Regions from separate parts of the Paenibacillus sp. FSL H8-0260 genome, predicted to be linked through region 3. Evidence: riboswitches for the same ligand, from Rfam matches in the RefSeq annotation. Region 3 holds a riboswitch; each other region holds the start of a gene.
What was found. Region 3 has a riboswitch for cobalamin ahead of MHI51_RS04760 (DUF4430 domain-containing protein). Riboswitches for the same ligand answer to the same signal wherever they lie in the genome.
Positions count from the first base shown of each region.

Region 1: another riboswitch for cobalamin. It lies ahead of MHI51_RS02565 (anaerobic ribonucleoside triphosphate reductase); the one in region 3 lies ahead of MHI51_RS04760 (DUF4430 domain-containing protein).
Region 2: another riboswitch for cobalamin. It lies ahead of MHI51_RS04090 (S-layer homology domain-containing protein); the one in region 3 lies ahead of MHI51_RS04760 (DUF4430 domain-containing protein).
Region 4: another riboswitch for cobalamin. It lies ahead of metE (5-methyltetrahydropteroyltriglutamate--homocysteine S-methyltransferase); the one in region 3 lies ahead of MHI51_RS04760 (DUF4430 domain-containing protein).

Region 1 covers NZ_CP150298.1:584,285-588,529, reverse strand. The annotation lists gene MHI51_RS02580 (hypothetical protein) at 1-175, shown strand, start outside; tRNA gene MHI51_RS02575 (tRNA-Thr) at 317-388, opposite strand; gene MHI51_RS02570 (MTH1187 family thiamine-binding protein) at 482-790, opposite strand; cobalamin riboswitch at 1,169-1,404, shown strand; gene MHI51_RS02565 (anaerobic ribonucleoside triphosphate reductase) at 1,646-3,631, shown strand; gene nrdG (anaerobic ribonucleoside-triphosphate reductase activating protein) at 3,628-4,143, shown strand; gene MHI51_RS02555 (ribonucleoside-diphosphate reductase subunit alpha) at 4,199-4,245, shown strand, end outside.
Region 2 covers NZ_CP150298.1:942,732-946,976, forward strand. The annotation lists gene MHI51_RS04085 (cellulase family glycosylhydrolase) at 1-1,675, opposite strand, end outside; cobalamin riboswitch at 2,017-2,218, shown strand; gene MHI51_RS04090 (S-layer homology domain-containing protein) at 2,381-4,245, shown strand, end outside.
Region 3 covers NZ_CP150298.1:1,112,527-1,116,771, reverse strand. The annotation lists gene MHI51_RS04760 (DUF4430 domain-containing protein) at 147-2,711, opposite strand; cobalamin riboswitch at 2,881-3,084, opposite strand; gene MHI51_RS04755 (glycosyltransferase) at 3,212-4,245, opposite strand, start outside.
Region 4 covers NZ_CP150298.1:4,997,514-5,001,758, reverse strand. The annotation lists gene MHI51_RS22330 (DedA family protein) at 1-208, shown strand, start outside; gene MHI51_RS22325 (undecaprenyl-diphosphate phosphatase) at 259-1,119, shown strand; cobalamin riboswitch at 1,219-1,425, shown strand; gene metE (5-methyltetrahydropteroyltriglutamate--homocysteine S-methyltransferase) at 1,580-3,883, shown strand; gene MHI51_RS22315 (DUF1540 domain-containing protein) at 4,024-4,176, opposite strand.

The DNA.
Region 1 (4,245 bases), 530 kb from region 3:
TGGAGTAGTTGCCACATTCGGATTTTCAACATTCAGCTTCATCACAGGAATTATAGGAGGGCTTATTGCAGCATTTGCAATTTCAGGTTACTTGCAGTCTGTCAGAAGTGATTACCCCAATGAGAGCTATGTGAATAAGCAAGTTAAGTATCAATCGAACTATAATACTTGGTAACAAAAGCCCCACCTTAAACTGGTGGGGTTTTTCATATTCCCAAACACTTGTAAAATCACTTTGTAATATTAATGGTAGAAGAAACAAAAAAGCGCGACTCTCCAAATTTCAAGAATCCGCGCCACGTATGGTTTTTTGGGATGCTGGTGAAGGGAATTGAACCCCCGGCCTACGCATTACGAGTGCGTTGCTCTACCCCTGAGCTACACCAGCTTAACGCTGTTTTTCTGCCAAACAAAAAATATTATACAACTTTCAGCCAGAAACGCAAGCCTATTTCTCCCTGTTTTCCGCCCTCCTAAACTGCTAATCCACCTGTAGCTTACGCTCCACAGACTCTAACTTTCCACGGCTAGTAGAGGGTTTATCGCGGCGGTCGTCTATTTTAAGTGAGGTAGAGACACGTTCTGCACCTGCGGCAAAAGGAGACTCATGCAAAGCTTCTACCGCGGCAAAAATGCGTTGCAGAGGCCCTTCGATGATCGTACCCATAGACGTAAGTTCATAAGTAATCCCTTCTACTGTCTTCAGCACCCGCTGCATATCCGCAACATAGCTGCTAAGACTGGTACTGCCTGTTCCAATTGGAATAACTGTAACTTCAGCAATAGGCATGAGAATACCTCCTCGAAATTTTATAGTAGCTGTCTCCTTCCATTGTAACAATTCCACCGCTCTGTCACAAACTAAGCAAGATTATCCTCCCTTATCTCTTCTATTTCTTCTGATTACTTCAAAATATGACTTTGGGCTAAGAGTATTTTCTCATGAGCAAATTCTAGGGTCATCTGCACTATATTTATGGACTCTTTGTGGCATCTTTTCGGACAATTTATGAATCATTTCGCATCTCCCTGTGGATCAATTGTGGATTACTTATGGACAGCCTGTGGATCATTTGTGGAGTACTTTTAAAGAACCCGCTCCCCGCGCGGGTTTTCTAAAAAACTGTTTACAAACACAACATCTTGGGTTATTTTTATCTAACGACAACAAAATATAGTGGAGACAGGCGCTTTGATCCTTAACCGGATTTAGAGCTTAATAGGGAAGCGCGGTGAGAATCCGCTGCGGTCCCGCCACTGTAACCGGATGGCCTTCTTAAGCTTCTGGGAAGCTTGAGAATCCACATCTCCCGGCAGATGCCACTGAGGGTTAGGAACACCCTTGGGAAGGCGCCGAGAGATCCCACGGAAGCCAGGAGACCTACCTGTTTCGACGACACCAACTATTGATGCCTGCGAGGAACAGGGATGGTGTCCGCATGCGGTCATCTACGTAGAGACCTCTGCAAATATCCGTGTGGATATTTACATAACGCATCGGGCATTTTCTGCCATCCTCGGGTAGGGGATGCTTTTTTTATGTAATCTGAACAAATATACGACTGCTTATAGCAGTCCAACTTCTTATGGATATATGGATTTGATGATAGATGTTTTTCTTTTATACTGAGAGGAGAGCTGTACAATGACGTTGTTGGAGAGACAATTTAATGGAGTAGAAAATGCACGGGAAGTTCTTTTAGAAGAGCTCATTGATTTAGGCCGGGATATTATCGACAGTCGGGATATGGACCTATTGCGCGAGAATGCCAATTTGAATGGAGAGAGTTTCTCCGGTAAAATGAGCAAGTTCGGCAGTGAATATTCAAAATGGTACGCCCGCAATTTTACGATGCCGCCACAGCTAGTGCAGGCTATTGATGACAATGTCGTCTACGTGCATGATCTGGATCAATACGCGATTGGAACGACGAACTGTATTTTTATCCCGTTTGATAAACTTCTCCGTGAAGGTTTCAATACCGGCAACGGCAGCGTTCGTCCTCCGAACTCAATAATGACAGCTATGTCTCTGGTAGCGATTATTTTCCAATCCCAGCAAAATGCTCAATATGGTGGTGTATCCGCCAATAAACTCGACTATGATCTGGCACCTTATGTAACCAAATCCTTCGCCAAGCTGTTCCGCAAGGGTCTGGATTATTTTGAAGAAGGACAAGCTGATGAATCTTTGGGCGAGATTACGATGAGCCGGACCGATCTGGCGGAGTTATATCCAAGAGCGTTCCGTTTTGCACTAAAGGAAACCGAAATCGAAACTCTGCAAGCGGCTGAAAGTATGGTACATAATCTGAATACCATGTCCAGCCGATCCGGTGGACAAATACCGTTTACCAGCATCAACTACGGTACTTGTACTTCACCAGAAGGTCAGCTTGTGATCAGTTCTCTGCTAACCGCAACTATGAACGGACTTGGCAGCGGAGAAACACCAGTGTTCCCGATTCAAATCTTCAAATGCAAGCAAGGAATCAATCAACAGCAAGGCGATCCTAACTATGAACTGTTCCTAAAAGCAGCTGAATGTTCTGCGCGCAGACTATATCCAAACTTCGCTAATCTGGACGCTCCGCTCAACTTGCAGTATTATGATTCAAGTGATCCTGATACGGAGTTCGCTACAATGGGCTGCCGAACCCGAGTGCTCGGTGACCGTTTTGGGCGTAATCATTGCTCTGGGAAGGGCAACCTTTCCTTTAATACACTAAATCTGGTTCGGCTAGGTCTGGCACACGGCACAGTAACAGGCAGACGTACCGTCGCAGACGAAGCTGGCTTCTATGAAGATCTAAATCATTATATGGATATTGCGCTGGAAGGACTTCTCCATCGCTTCCACATCCAAACCGCACAAAAAGCTAAAGCTTCCGATTTCATGATGCGAGAAGGCGTCTGGGAAGGCGGCGAACATCTTGCACCCGATGACACTGTAGGCGATCTGCTGAAGCATGGCAGTCTGTCTCTTGGCTTCATCGGTATGGCGGAATGTATGAAAGCTATGTACGGCAAACACCATGGCGAGGATATGGAAGTTCATGCCAAGGCGCTGGCTATCGTGCGTCATATGCGGGACTATTGCGATCGGAAAAGTGAGGAACTGGATCTTAACATCACCCTGTTCGCAACTCCAGCAGAAGGTTTGTCCGGTAAATTCACCAAAGTTGACCGCAAGGTACTGGGTTCCATTCCGGGCGTAACCGACCGTGAATATTATACGAACTCTTTTCACATCCCTGTATACTTCGATCTGGGTGCTGCTCAGAAGATCAGCTTGGAAGCTCCTTTCCATGAATACTGCAATGCCGGGGCTATTTCTTATGTCGAATTAAACGGCAATGCCCGCAACAACCCATCGGCTTTTATCAAAATCATTAAATATGCGCTCGAACAACAGGTCAGTTATTTCAGCATTAACCATCCGATTGACCGCTGCTCCAGCTGTGGATACGAAGGCGTAATTGGGACAAACTGTCCTTCCTGCAACGCACATGAGAATGACGTGCACATCCGCCGTTTGCGCAGAGTTACAGGTTATTTAACCGGCGACTATCAGACCCGCTTTAATGCCGCCAAACAAGCTGAAGTTCGGGATCGCGTTAAGCATCTATGAATATTTGCGGTTACTATCCGGAGTCGATTAACGAGGGAGAGGGCATGCGGGCCGTCCTCTTTCTCAGCGGCTGCCGCCATCGTTGCCCGGGATGTTTTAATCCCGAGACATGGAACTTTAAATATGGAGAAGTCTTCACCTTAGAACGACAACATGAAATCATTGCAGAAATCGCCGCTAACCCTTTGCTGGATGGTCTGACACTGGCAGGCGGCGATCCTTTTTTCTCAGCAGAAGAGTTGCTGGGGTTCATTCATGAGCTTCGCACTGTACTGCCAGGGTTCTCAATCTGGATTTACAGTGGTTATACGTACGAAGAACTTACAGCCCTTCCCGGTACGCCGGAGTGGAATCTACTTAAACAGTGTCAGGTGTTAATAGATGGAAGATTTGTAGAAGAACTGAAAGATACTACGCTTCTCTACCGGGGAAGCTCCAACCAACGCATTATCGACATTCCGGCCAGCATGAACGGCTCGGAGGTCTTTCTGTGGCAGCCTGCTGCGCTATAATATATCAATTTTTGATATTGAAAATTAATTTGAAATAAGAAGGGATGAACTAACTATGCCGCAATTCGTAGTAAAACCGGATAATCGCCAACTGGCTTTTGA
Region 2 (4,245 bases), 170 kb from region 3:
AGGTGATAATATCCCCATTCCAGAAGTGGAACTTCAGGATAACCTCGCCGTCTTTAACATCTTTAAAGAACGCGGGAAGCAGCTTGATTTCTTTAGTGTTATAAGAAGGTGAGAAGGTATTGCCGAATTCCTTAAATGGAGTCCAGTCCTGCGGACCTGCATTGCCACCAGCGGTATATACAGCTTCCATTGTGGCAAGCTGGTTACCATTAAAGGTGGTCGGAATGGCAAAGGATTCAGTCGTGCCTTTTGCATCGCTTAATTTAGCTGTGTCATACACAATGACCTTAAGTCTCCACGCAACACCCTTGTTGAATTTCAGAGTCAGCACGGCATTTTCACCGTATTTTTGGGAAGCTGTGAGCTTTTTGAGTTGGCTGGCTTTGAGGGTGAGCTCCTCACCATTTAAGGTGTAATCTTTACCTTTGGTCAGATACTTTCCGTTGGCACTAATGGTGGTCAGCTTATTGCCGTTCAGGTTTAGCTTAACCTTGGTATCTTTGATTTGTGCACCTTTTTTTAGGTAGACCAAATCGCTTTCGGTGCTGGAGGAACGCTCCTTCAGACCAGACATTAATACATTGTGGAGTTCAGGATCAGACCACTTATAAGTTTTACGGTTGAAATGCTGCCCGTTATCCCAGAGCATGGAAGTCATTTTCTTTTCTTTCAAATAATAAGTCAGATACTCAAAGAATTTAAGCTTCTCGCCCTGTTCAATCACACCCGTGTCTTTATCGAACCCGAGTAAACCAAATTCACCGACGATGACAGGGATGCCTTTAGCTACAAATGTATTGTAAACGTTATCAAAAGTTTGAGTGATATCGTTTTTTGTATCTTTTTCAAACGTGGTGTAGCCGGCAATGTTCACACTAAAAGGCCAGAAGCCATAGAAGTGAACGGTCGCAATAATATTTGGATCGTTCAGAGCCGTAATCGTCTTATAGAGATGATCCATTCTTGTTTGCGTAGGTGAAGACTCTAATGAAGGTAATACAAGTGGGCGGAGGTCGTTTTTCCCACCGGATTTGCGCACGATTTGATAGAAAGAGTTATTAAGTTCAGTAAGCATTTGCTCCATTTTTGCTTCGTCTGTGCTTCCACCATCGGTGAATCGAGGTTCATTTATGCTCTCGAACATCAGCTTATCGGATTTGTCCTTGAAGCGATCGGCAATTTGAGTCCAGGCTGCATTATAACGTGCCAGCGTTTCATCGTGTTTTTCTTCCATATGGCTTACCCATAGCCAGGAATCATGATGGACATTAATCATGACATAAAGCTTGGCGTCCAGTGCCCAGCCGACAACTTCTTCCACGCGGTCGAGGTAGGCCTTTTCTAGGGTATAGTCTGGTGCCGCACCCATGTGAGTATCCCAGGTCACAGGAATCCGAATGCTTTTATAGCCTTGAGCGGCGATCTTTTTAATAAGATCTTGGGTCACACGTGGATTGCCCCAGGAGGTTTCATCCTCACCTGTAGCATCTAAAGTATTGCCAAGGTTCCATCCGGGCTGCATTTCGTCTACATAGGATTGGATATTACTCTTTGGCGCTGCCTTAGCTTGTTGCTCGTCCTTAGTTGCAGCTGCGGCCATGGATGAGAACAGAGAGAGCAGAAGAGCGGTGACAAGTGTCAATGATAAGAAGGATTTCTGGATTCGCGTAGTCATTGAATTCTCCTTTGTGAGATAAATTTAGGATGCTTGGACCTGGCTTTGACGCTGTACTTGGTGGTTAGATGAACACAAACACCTCCAGTTTTATTTTGTAAACGCTTTCTGAATATACCCTAACATAGAATACACTTAGCGAGTACCTTACTAATTTGTGGTAAATTCATATAAGAATTAGTGATTTAAATTAATTTACCCCACAGTTGGATAAAGAAATTATTTGAATAACCCTACTCGTAGAAATTGGTTATTAAATAGGATTATCTCTAGCTGCCCGTTATACAAAAAAGAAATATAACATGACAAAAACATATATATTAGATATGATGAAGCATGAAAATTTAAAATTAGGAATAGGTGCCAACTATGAATGTTGCGGAAGTACAATCATAGATTGGTTAAATGGAAAGCGGGTGTGAATCCCGCGCGGTCCCGCCGCTGTGAAAGAGGAGTCCTTGCAAAATGCCACTGGGAAACTGGGAAGGCAGCAAGGGTGATGATACTTGAGCCAGAATATCTGCCTTTTTCTGTTACACCATCAAACTCTACGATCGATAGAGAGGTGCTTGAATAGTGTTTGCCAGCTATTATTGTGGTTCACTATCTTAACCTCTTGACGTTTATGTTGAGTGGTTTTTTTGTGGTTATGAGAAAGTTTATTCTGTTTTTTATCATAGGTATGAAGGGAAGGGTTATGGAAAAATGAAGAAAAATAAGTTTTTAGCGTGGTTACTTATTGTAGCTGTATTTATTACGACATTCTCTACAAGTGTAATCCCGGCTCAAGCAGATGGAGCAAGCTCTACCCTTAAAGGGTATGTATCTGTATCCGTAGAGAAATTCACCTTAGGCCAAGGGTATATTAACGAACCTATTAAAGTTCCGATTTATGAAGGCGATAATGGCGCATCTTTAATAACACGTGCGCTAGGTGATGGGAATTATAGATATTTAGGAAATATAGATAGTGGTTTTTATTTATCAGAAGTTAAAGATAGTGGCAGAAGTGAAGTCAATATTCCACAATATATTTTAGATATGATTTCAGCCGATGGGAATACAGTCGGCACTAAAGCAGACCCAGATTGGTTAAGTCAGTTTGACTACACCTCCATGTCGGGTTGGATGTATGCAGTAAATAATGTGTTTCCTCCGTTTGGGATGACCGATTATAAGCCTCAAGACGGTGACATCATTCGAACTCAGTTCACCACTTATGGCTATGGTTCTGATCTTGGCGGCTGGGGGGAAATCCCAGTTCAACTTGCCAATAAGGATGCTTTAACTGCGGAAATCGCCGAGATTAATAGTGCCCCTAATAAAGAAACTATTTTGGACAGACCAGTAGTGCAATCGGCAGTTTATGAAGCCTATTCCGTGCTCGAAAACATGGCAAGCTCTCAAATAAGTGTAGATCATGCGCTTGTCGGTCTTAATAATGCATTAGACATTGAACCCCCTGTTATTACAGTAAGTGGCATACAAGATAAACAGGAAGTATCCAATAAAGAAATAAGCTTCAAAGTAGCTGTCACAGACAATGTATATTATGACATTACTCCAGAAGTGAAGCTGAATGGAGTTACTTTATCACCTGCAAATGGGGAGTACAAAGCTACTCTGAATTCAGGCAGTAATGCAATTACTGTAACGGCTCTTGACGGAGCTGGAAACAAAACAAATGTAACTTATCAGGTTACTTACAAACTGGAAACTACAGTTGCCGTCAAACAACAGTTAGATAAAAACCTTGCTTATATTTTAAATACTGTAAAGAATCCAACGTTTGGAACAGGCAGCGGAGAATGGTCGATCCTTTCTCTGGCACGGGCGAACTATACAGTACCTAACGGTTATTATGATCTCTATTACAATAATGTAGCTACGAAAATAGCATCAATCATTAAAGAGGATGGAAAACTCGACGCCAATAAAAGCACAGAGAATTCCAGAGCGATTCTAGGACTTACCTCTATCGGAAAAGATATCACAAATGTTGCGGGATATGATCTGAGAAAAGCACTCGCTGATTATCAATATATCCAAAAGCAAGGCAATAATGGTCCGATTTTTGCTCTGATCGCGTTAGATAGCCATAACTATGAGATCCCTGTAGTTGATGGAGTTACAGAACAGACCACAAGAGAAAAACTAGTTCAGTACATTTTAGATAAAGAGGTTAAAAAAGGTACAGCAGAAGCTGGTGGCTGGGCATTAGGCGTAACCAAAGCCGATGTCGATATGACTGCGATGGCGATGCAAGCTCTTGCACCTTATTATGCAACCCGTGATGATGTAAAAGCTGCCGTGGATCGGGCCATCCAATGGCTGTCCGATAACCAAAACAATCAAGGCGGATTTACAAGCTGGGGAAGCACTAGCAGCGAGAGTATCTCGCAGGTAATTGTAGCCTTAACTGGTGTAGGTGTAGATCCGCACACTGACGCTAGATTTGTTAAAAGTGGAAATTCGCTTATTGATGCATTACTTAGCTTTGCTGCACCTGAGGGTGGATTTAAGCATATCCTCACAGGCAAAGTAGACAATATGGCAACGGACCAAGGTAC
Region 3 (4,245 bases):
CTAAGAGTTTGATGATTTTTAAAATATTGTGTCGAATAAAAGTATATATTGTCATAAAACGACTTTCCTCAAATAAAAAAGGGCGGGCACCCGATCCGCTATTACTCCGAATCCATGTGTGCCCGCCTAATCAAACTTCCTCTTCCTTATTCTCCAGAGGTATAGTACCAGTACAAAGTATCACCGTTCTGCAAAATATAACTGTCTGCACTGATGCTTGGATCCGCATCCCGGTTCGTTTTATACTTCCATCCGCTGCTTGGGCCTCCATCAAATTCAGCCAACCCGTCAATAGATTTCACGTAGATGCTTCCAGCGTTGCCGGATGATACTACCTTAGTCCCTAATTGACTGACTAGTAAGCTATAAGCCGTTTCGCCCTCTTTTAGAGCTACTGTTGTACTGGCTAGGATGGTTCCTCTCCGGCTATCTCCAATCACTGAGAGGGTAGCGGTAGCTTTTGCTGGAGCAATAACAGACGATCCGACAGTCAGAGACTGAGTATAACGCGCTACGCTCGGTACGCTATCTTTAGCATAACCGGTAACAGTTATTGTATAGCTATTTGCTGGGAGACCCCCATCAACAACAGCCACACCTTGTTCATTCGTGATTACCTTCTTATCACCAATCGAAACCTGCACACCTGCAGCTGGTGAGGTAACCGGATCAGAAGTGAAGCTTTCCTGATCCCACACCCACTTTTTCTGTGAAACCTTTACAGTAAAAGCTTCATTAGCTTTTGGCTGTGATGGGGTAAGCACCACAGCATCTACAACCTGTGTATTTTCTCCTGCATAATAGACAAGCACACGATCGGATTCCTGTAGTTCGAACGCATCCATACCCACACTTGGATATATCCACTCCCCGCCGCGTGATACCACGAAGCTCCACCATCCGTCGTAAGTACCTTGCGAAACTCCATGGATACCTGATACAAAGTTGCCATAAGACGATTTGGTGATATCTACTTTAAAATCATCGGTAGACCCTAGTTGTTGCAACGCTTCAAGGGCATTGGAGGCTTTCAAAGTCCCCTCACTAATCAACCCTTCCGGGCCTTCAACGGTTAGCGAAGCTGTTACATTCTTAGAAATCACTTTTAGAGCTTTTGTATATTTAGCAATCGTTGGGGCTTTGCCTTCACGGTAGCCAGTTACAGTCAGTGTATAGTCACCTGCGGGCATATTTCCTGAGAATACGGCCTCACCTTTAGCATTCGTCGTTACCGTCTGAGCTCCAATTTGGACCTGAACACCCGCAGCTTTTGCAGTTACAGGAGAGGAAGTGTTCGTAGCAGCGTCCCATTTCCACGTCTTACTAGTTACAGTGACGGTAAAGGAATCGCCCTCTTTAAGATTTGCTTTGGAAAGCGTAACGGAATCCACAAGCTTAGTGTCATCTCCGGCATAATAAACCAGTACCTGATCTGAATCTTTAAGTACAAAATCACTCATGCCTACATCGGGATTAATCCATTTTCCGTCACGTGATACAACATACATCCATCCGTCATAACCACCAAAGCTTCCAGCAGCAATACTTCCGATGCCAGTCACATAACTGCCCGAAGGATTTGTGATCGGCAAGTTCGTTTGAAGCGCCAGCTTCTCTAACGCTCCAAGTGCGTTGCCAGCATAGGCGTACCCTTGTGCCAACGTGGCCTGTGGTCCCTCAATCGTTACTGGAGCGTAGATGAGTGAGCTCTGAATGGAGGATTTGGAAAAATCGTATAGCTTACTGTTGCTTCCTTTATATAGCAAATTATAGGCAACCAGCGCCTGAAGACCTTGCTCTGTCGCCAGAATATTACTGCTTCCACCACGGCTATGGGTGAAGCTACCATCAGCTAGACGATAGCTAAGCAGGTTCTCCATTAGATCCACTTTGTTTTTGGTGTATTCTAATCCACTAGGATCAACTCCGAAGGAGGTGAGTCCAAGGATTGCTTGTGCGCTACTTTCAGCACTGTCACCGTAACCCCCATGGCTATCTTGAGCTGTAGATAACCAAGCTACGGCTTGTAGCCCTGCTAAGTAGGCTTCGGGATTATTTTTATGTGCCGCCAGAGCCGTCAAGGTTATCGCTGTCATATCAGGCTCACTTGCACCTGAGGTTAGTGCAAAGCCCCCATCCGGATTCTGTTTGGAGAGAATCTCCGTAAGGAGCTTATCCGCCGTCCATTTCGCGTCACTTGGGATATTATATTTACCAGAATCCAGCGCAAGTAAAGCATATACCGGATTATTAAGCGTCTGTTCACTGAGCTTGCTATTATTATAAATTTTCTCAATCAGATTATAGCCAGGAGTCGTTCCGTTACCAGCAAAGCTAGTAGGATCTGCACCAATCGCTCTCACTGCGAGCACGATTCGAGCATAATCGGTTACATTGGTGAAATCGCCAGCTGCATCCTTTACTTTTTTCTCAAGCTCTGAAAGGTAACTAGCCGGCAGCTTGTACCCTGCTTGCGCTAATCCAATGGCTTGCCAATCCGATTGCACGCCACCTTTCAAGAGATATTCTGCAGCCGCATAAGTCGCATCCGCAACATTAATCCGCTCCGCGGCAGTTGCCTCCAGACCGGCGCCAGCGCCCGCTTCTGCAAATATTTGTCCCGCCGGAGCAAGAGATGTTCCTAGAATTGAAATGACCATGAATAAGGCCAGCCCAAGTGCTACAAACTTGGAAGACATGATTTTCTTCATTGTTTAACCTCTTTCTGTATAAGAATGGGTACTGCCGGGAATAAGACGCATAACATAAAGACCGCCCCTTTGGAGGGCGGTCAGGGAAGATTACAAATTGAGGCTGCGGCGCTTGCTTCCTGCCAACAGTCCATCTGTATATGTTCCACATTCTTACCCCACGAAGAATAGAAACGCTCACGAAAAAGGCAGGTCTCCTGGCTAATGCTTCATCGCTGTTCTTCACCTTCCCACCCTACCTTCGGGGCAGTGGCTTATAGAAGAAACGCTCCGCACATACAGTGGCGGGACCGCGCCGGACTCTTGCACCGGACTTCCCTTTTAAGCAGACGACTAGATTGATTTAGTCTGCACCTTTTCCAGTATGTAGTATCTTATTTTGACATCCATAATCATATCTATTAATACATAGCATGTCTATAGAAAAGCTTAGTATGGGCAGCAAAAAAATGAACAGCAATACGCCACCTTCCGGTAGTTATTGCTGTTCAGAAAGCTTGTTATTCGGCTGTTCCATCCGGACTTGCAGTCGGGGAGGGTTCAGCACTTGAATCAGAAGCTGGTGGAATATTAGGATCGGGATCTACGATCAATGTAAATCTTCCGGCTTTGATCATACTTTTCTCTAGAATTGTCGCTCCAGACTCCAATGTAACCTCAACCTGATAGGAAGGTTGTTCACCTTCAGTCACAGCTGTTGCGGAAGGTAACCCAGTGCTGTTCTCAGTATCAGAGGAAGGCGTAGGAGACGGAGATGCATCAGCTACAGAATTAGTAGCATCTGCACCTTCTGCTGTTCCTCCAGTAGTGCCAGCGGTATCTGACTCGTCAGCGGTGTTTCCCTCATCCGTCCCATCCGTTGACGGCACTGGACAAGTGCCATTTGTAGCAGCGACCTTAAAGCTTTTATCTATCTCTGTAGACGAAGACATTAAACTAACCTCAGTCGGTTGAAACTGCACACAGTCATCTGCACTTGCGAAGGTGAACACCAATATGCTGCTCCCCTTATCTCCTTCGACGCTCTGATCCTTCAAGTATACTGAAGCCGGAGGCAGCACATTGCCTGCACTCTGGACAGGGGTCGGCTCAGGGCTTGTCCCCGGCAGAGCCGTCTTCGTATCATCCGGACGCAGCATACTGAATACGATAATTGCAATAATCACCAGAATACCCGTAATGGAGCCGGAGATTAAGAGTCGAAATCGGCTGCGGCTGATCCAGCGCGCCAGCGGGGAAGCCAGTTGGGAGCGGGCTTCATTGTACACATTTTGCAGAGCAGGCCGAGCTGCCGCGACATAGTTCTTTCGGAATTCCCGATTCTTGAACGCTTCACGATCACTGCTCAGGAAATACTTCAGAATCGCCTTACGGTAACCCGGTTGCAGCTTTTTATTCGAAACCGTAAATAAAGGATTGCCTTGCGACCAAGCAAAAAACCGATAGATGATTTCTTTGTCGGAACCGGCTTTACGCTTTAACAGCTCCAGAAGCGCATCGTAATCCAGCGGACCCCCTTCACGCTGAGTTGTAT
Region 4 (4,245 bases), 3.0 Mb from region 3:
ATTTATGATCTTCACAACGATTGGCACATTGGGATGGAATTTGCTGCTTGTGCTTATTGGCGCGGCATTGGGCGAATCCTGGGAAGACATTGCCATGTACATGGATGTGTACTCCAATGTAGTCTATGTACTAATTGCTGGCGGATTAGTTATTCTTGGGTTTCTGTACTTCCGCAAACGCAGCCGGAGAATGAACACTGAGGGCTAAGCGGGTAGTGGACTGATAATAGAAATGACTATTAAAAAGGAGGGAAACACATGGAGCTATTAACGATTATTAAAGCCATTATTTTGGGGCTTGTTGAAGGTTTAACCGAATTTGCTCCAGTATCCTCCACGGGTCATATGATTATTGTTGATGATATGTGGCTGAAATCTCAGGAGTTATTTGGACAATATACGGCAAATACCTTCAAAGTAGTTATTCAACTGGGTTCAATATTAGCGGTTGTTGTGATTTTTAGAAATCGGTTCATTGATTTGTTAGGCTTAAAGCGTTTCAGCCGTAAGCAGTTGGATCCTGTAACAGAGGAGCTACCGCAGTTGGAGCAGGGCGGGCACCTCAAGCTGACTCAGGTTCTGGTAGGGTTAGTGCCTGCAGGTGTGTTAGGTGTTCTGTTTAATGATTATATTGATGAGCATTTATTCTCTACCTCAACAGTGTTAATTGGTCTAGTGATTGGGGCTGTATTAATGATTATTGCCGATCTGTTTGGGCCGAAGAAGATCAGAACTGAGAGTGTAGATCAGATTACATACAAACAGGCACTTGGTGTAGGTCTTGTACAGTGTTTTTCGTTATGGCCTGGATTTTCACGCTCGGGCTCGACGATTTCTGGTGGAGTACTCCTCGGGATGAGCCATCGTGCCGCTGCTGATTTTACTTTTATTATGGCAGTACCCATCATGGCAGGTGCCAGTCTGTTGTCACTGATGAAAAACTGGCAATATTTCACCATGGACGCGTTGCCGTTTTTTATTGCAGGCTTTATTAGTGCCTTCCTATTTGCGCTGTTATCGATGCGTTTCTTCTTAAAACTGATCAATCGTATCAAGCTCTTACCGTTTGCTATATACCGTATAATTCTTGCTGCTGTAGTATATTTCGTATTTTTCTAAGTCCGTTATAAGGAATCGATATAACAGAAGCCCCAGTAATCTATTGCAGATTGCTGGGGCTTTCACGTATGATGACATCAGATTAAGACACTCAAATGATGAATGATATCGGAGACAGGTGCTGACCGGAAAATAGTAATTCGGTAGGCTTAATAGGGAAATTCGGTTCGAAGCCGATGCGGTCCCGCCACTGTAACGGAAGAATCTCGAGCAACAGAGGTCACTGGCAATTTACTACTGCTGGGAAGACTGCTCAAGATGTTGACGCCGCTAGCCAGGAGACCTGCCTGTTTCAACAGCACTGCTTCACCTACGGAAGATAGGGAGGTGTTAGACGTTAACCATGGGTATATCATGGGCGTCTTTCCCTTTGACTTTTTTAGGGAAGGGCGCTCTTTTTTATAGGAAAGCAAGTAGCTTTGGAGTTTGAAATAAGAGATGGAAGAGGGAGTGTATCGAGATGACGAATAAAGTAAAAGTAAGTAATCTTGGATATCCGAGAATCGGAAAGAACCGCGAGTGGAAAAAGACACTGGAAGCCTACTGGCAGGGGAAAATAAATGAAGAGCAATTCCGCTCCGAAATGGCAGCAATTCAGCTGCAGCATTTGAAGACCCAGCAAGAGGCAGGAATTGAGCTTATTCCGGTGAATGATTTTACTTTTTATGACCATGTGTTGGATACGGCTGTTATGTTTGGAATTGTACCTCCACGGTACACGTATGATGGCGGCGACATCGGGATTGATCTTTATTTTGCAATGGCCCGTGGTAATGCTGAAGCTACTGCCTGTGAGATGACCAAATGGTTCAATACGAACTATCACTATATCGTTCCAGAGATCGGCACACAAACACCACGCCTGACTGAAAATAAACCTCTAGCGGCTTATCGTTTTGCTAAATCGCAGGCAGGGATTGAAGGTAAACCGGTACTTTTAGGTCTGTATACCTTCCTTAAGCTGTCCAAAGGTTACGCAGCGGCAGATATCGCCAAGATTGCTGCACGTTTTGTTCCAGTCTATGTTCAACTGCTACAGGAACTGAAGCAAGAAGGGGTAAGCTGGGTACAAATCGATGAGCCAGCGATTGTTACAGGCATAAGTAAAGAAGAATTAACACTGCTTAACTCGATATACACAGAAATTGCCGGCTCCGTGCCGGGCTTGAATATTATTTTACAGACGTATTTCGAAGCTGCTGAACCGTTGGAGGCACTTCTAGAGTTGCCTGTTCAAGGCTTGGGTCTTGACTTTGTGCACGATGGTGGAGCGAATCTGGCTTCTATCGAACGTCTTGGTTGGCCGAAGGACAAATGGCTGGGTGCCGGAATTATTGATGGACGGAACATCTGGCGTTCCGATTTAGACGCTAAGCTGCAACTGGTAGAAAAGCTCAGCGTTCATGTGCCGCTTGATCGTCTTATTCTTCAGCCTTCTTGCAGTCTGCTGCATGTCCCAGTCACCGTTCAAGGTGAGGTGAAGCTGAAGGCGACTGTTAAGAATGCGTTAGCGTTTGCCGATGAGAAGCTTGCAGAGCTTAGTCTGCTCGGAGCAGCCCTCGCAGATAAAGGAGAAGCTTCTAAAGCAGCGCTGGCCGCTAGTCGTGAAGCTATTGCAGCATTCCGTGCACTACCTGAGCGTGGCCGTAAGGATGTGGCGGAGCAAGTGCTTGCACTTGCAGCTTTGCCTGACCAACGCAGTTTGCCTTTTGCTGAACGCTTAAAGGTGCAGCAAGAGAAATGGCAGCTTCCACTTCTGCCAACCACTACAATTGGTAGCTTCCCGCAGACAGTAGAAGTGCGTCAGGCGAGATTGAAATGGCGTAAAGGGGTCTGGAATCAGGAGCGTTATGATGGATTTGTTCGTGAGCAGATCGCGGATGCAATTACCTTCCAAGAAAAGCTAGGTTTGGATGTTCTGGTCCACGGTGAGTTCGAGCGTACAGATATGGTGGAGTTTTTCGGAGAAAAGCTGGACGGATACTTGTTTACTAGTAATGGCTGGGTTCAATCCTACGGTTCCCGTTGCGTTAAGCCACCGGTGATCTACGCGGATGTTGCATTTATACAGCCTATGACTGTTAAAGAAAGTGTCTATGCACAATCGTTGACGAAGCTTCCGGTTAAAGGAATGTTGACGGGTCCTGTAACTATCCTCAATTGGTCATTTGTACGTGATGATCTCAGCCGGGAAGAGGTAGCCAATCAAATTGCTCTTGCCCTTCGCCATGAAGTAAAAGCGTTGGAAGATGCAGGCATCGAAATGATTCAAGTGGATGAGCCGGCTATACGTGAAGGACTTCCGCTTAAGGCAGAAGACCGTGAGCATTACCTGAACTGGGCAGTGAAGTCGTTCCGCGTTGCTACGAACCATGTGAAGGCTACGACACAAATTCATACGCATATGTGCTATAGCGAATTCAATGACATGATCGATTCCATATCGGCTATGGATGCTGATGTAATCTCCATTGAGACTTCACGTAGCCATGGGGAGCTGATTATCAGCTTTGAGGAGCAGGCCTATGATAAAGGAATCGGTCTTGGAGTGTATGACATCCATAGTCCGCGGGTTCCGGCTGTAGAAGAAATGACGGCGAATATCGATCGTGCGCTGCGGGTGCTGGACCCTGAACAATTCTGGATTAATCCGGATTGCGGTCTGAAAACACGTGGCTGGCAGGAGACAGAGGATGCACTACGTAACATGGTAAGAGCTGCTGCTATTGCGAGGGAAAAGTCAGGGGTTATTGCATCAAAATAGACATAAATAAATTAGAGCCAGGGTAATTTACCCTGGCTTTTTAGTTCACTTATTTTTTTATAATCAGCTACTTGATAATAATTCTCAATCTTGTTAGAATGAAAAAGAAGGAACCGTGGAGGGTCCCTTCAGGCATTTACTTATTTACTTTCGAAAGTTTTGCAATCTGTTTCTTCTGCGCGTTTTGGTTCTTGGGAGCTGTGGAAAGCTACGAAGATCGATTCAGCGCTGCATTTGTTCTCTTCTGCCCAGTGGGTGCAGGAGTTAACTTCACAAACTACGTCTTTTGCCATGAGGGTTCACCTCCCCTTTTAGTAATTGATAGTATCATTCAATGAACGGCTCTGTTCAGCAAGGTGGAG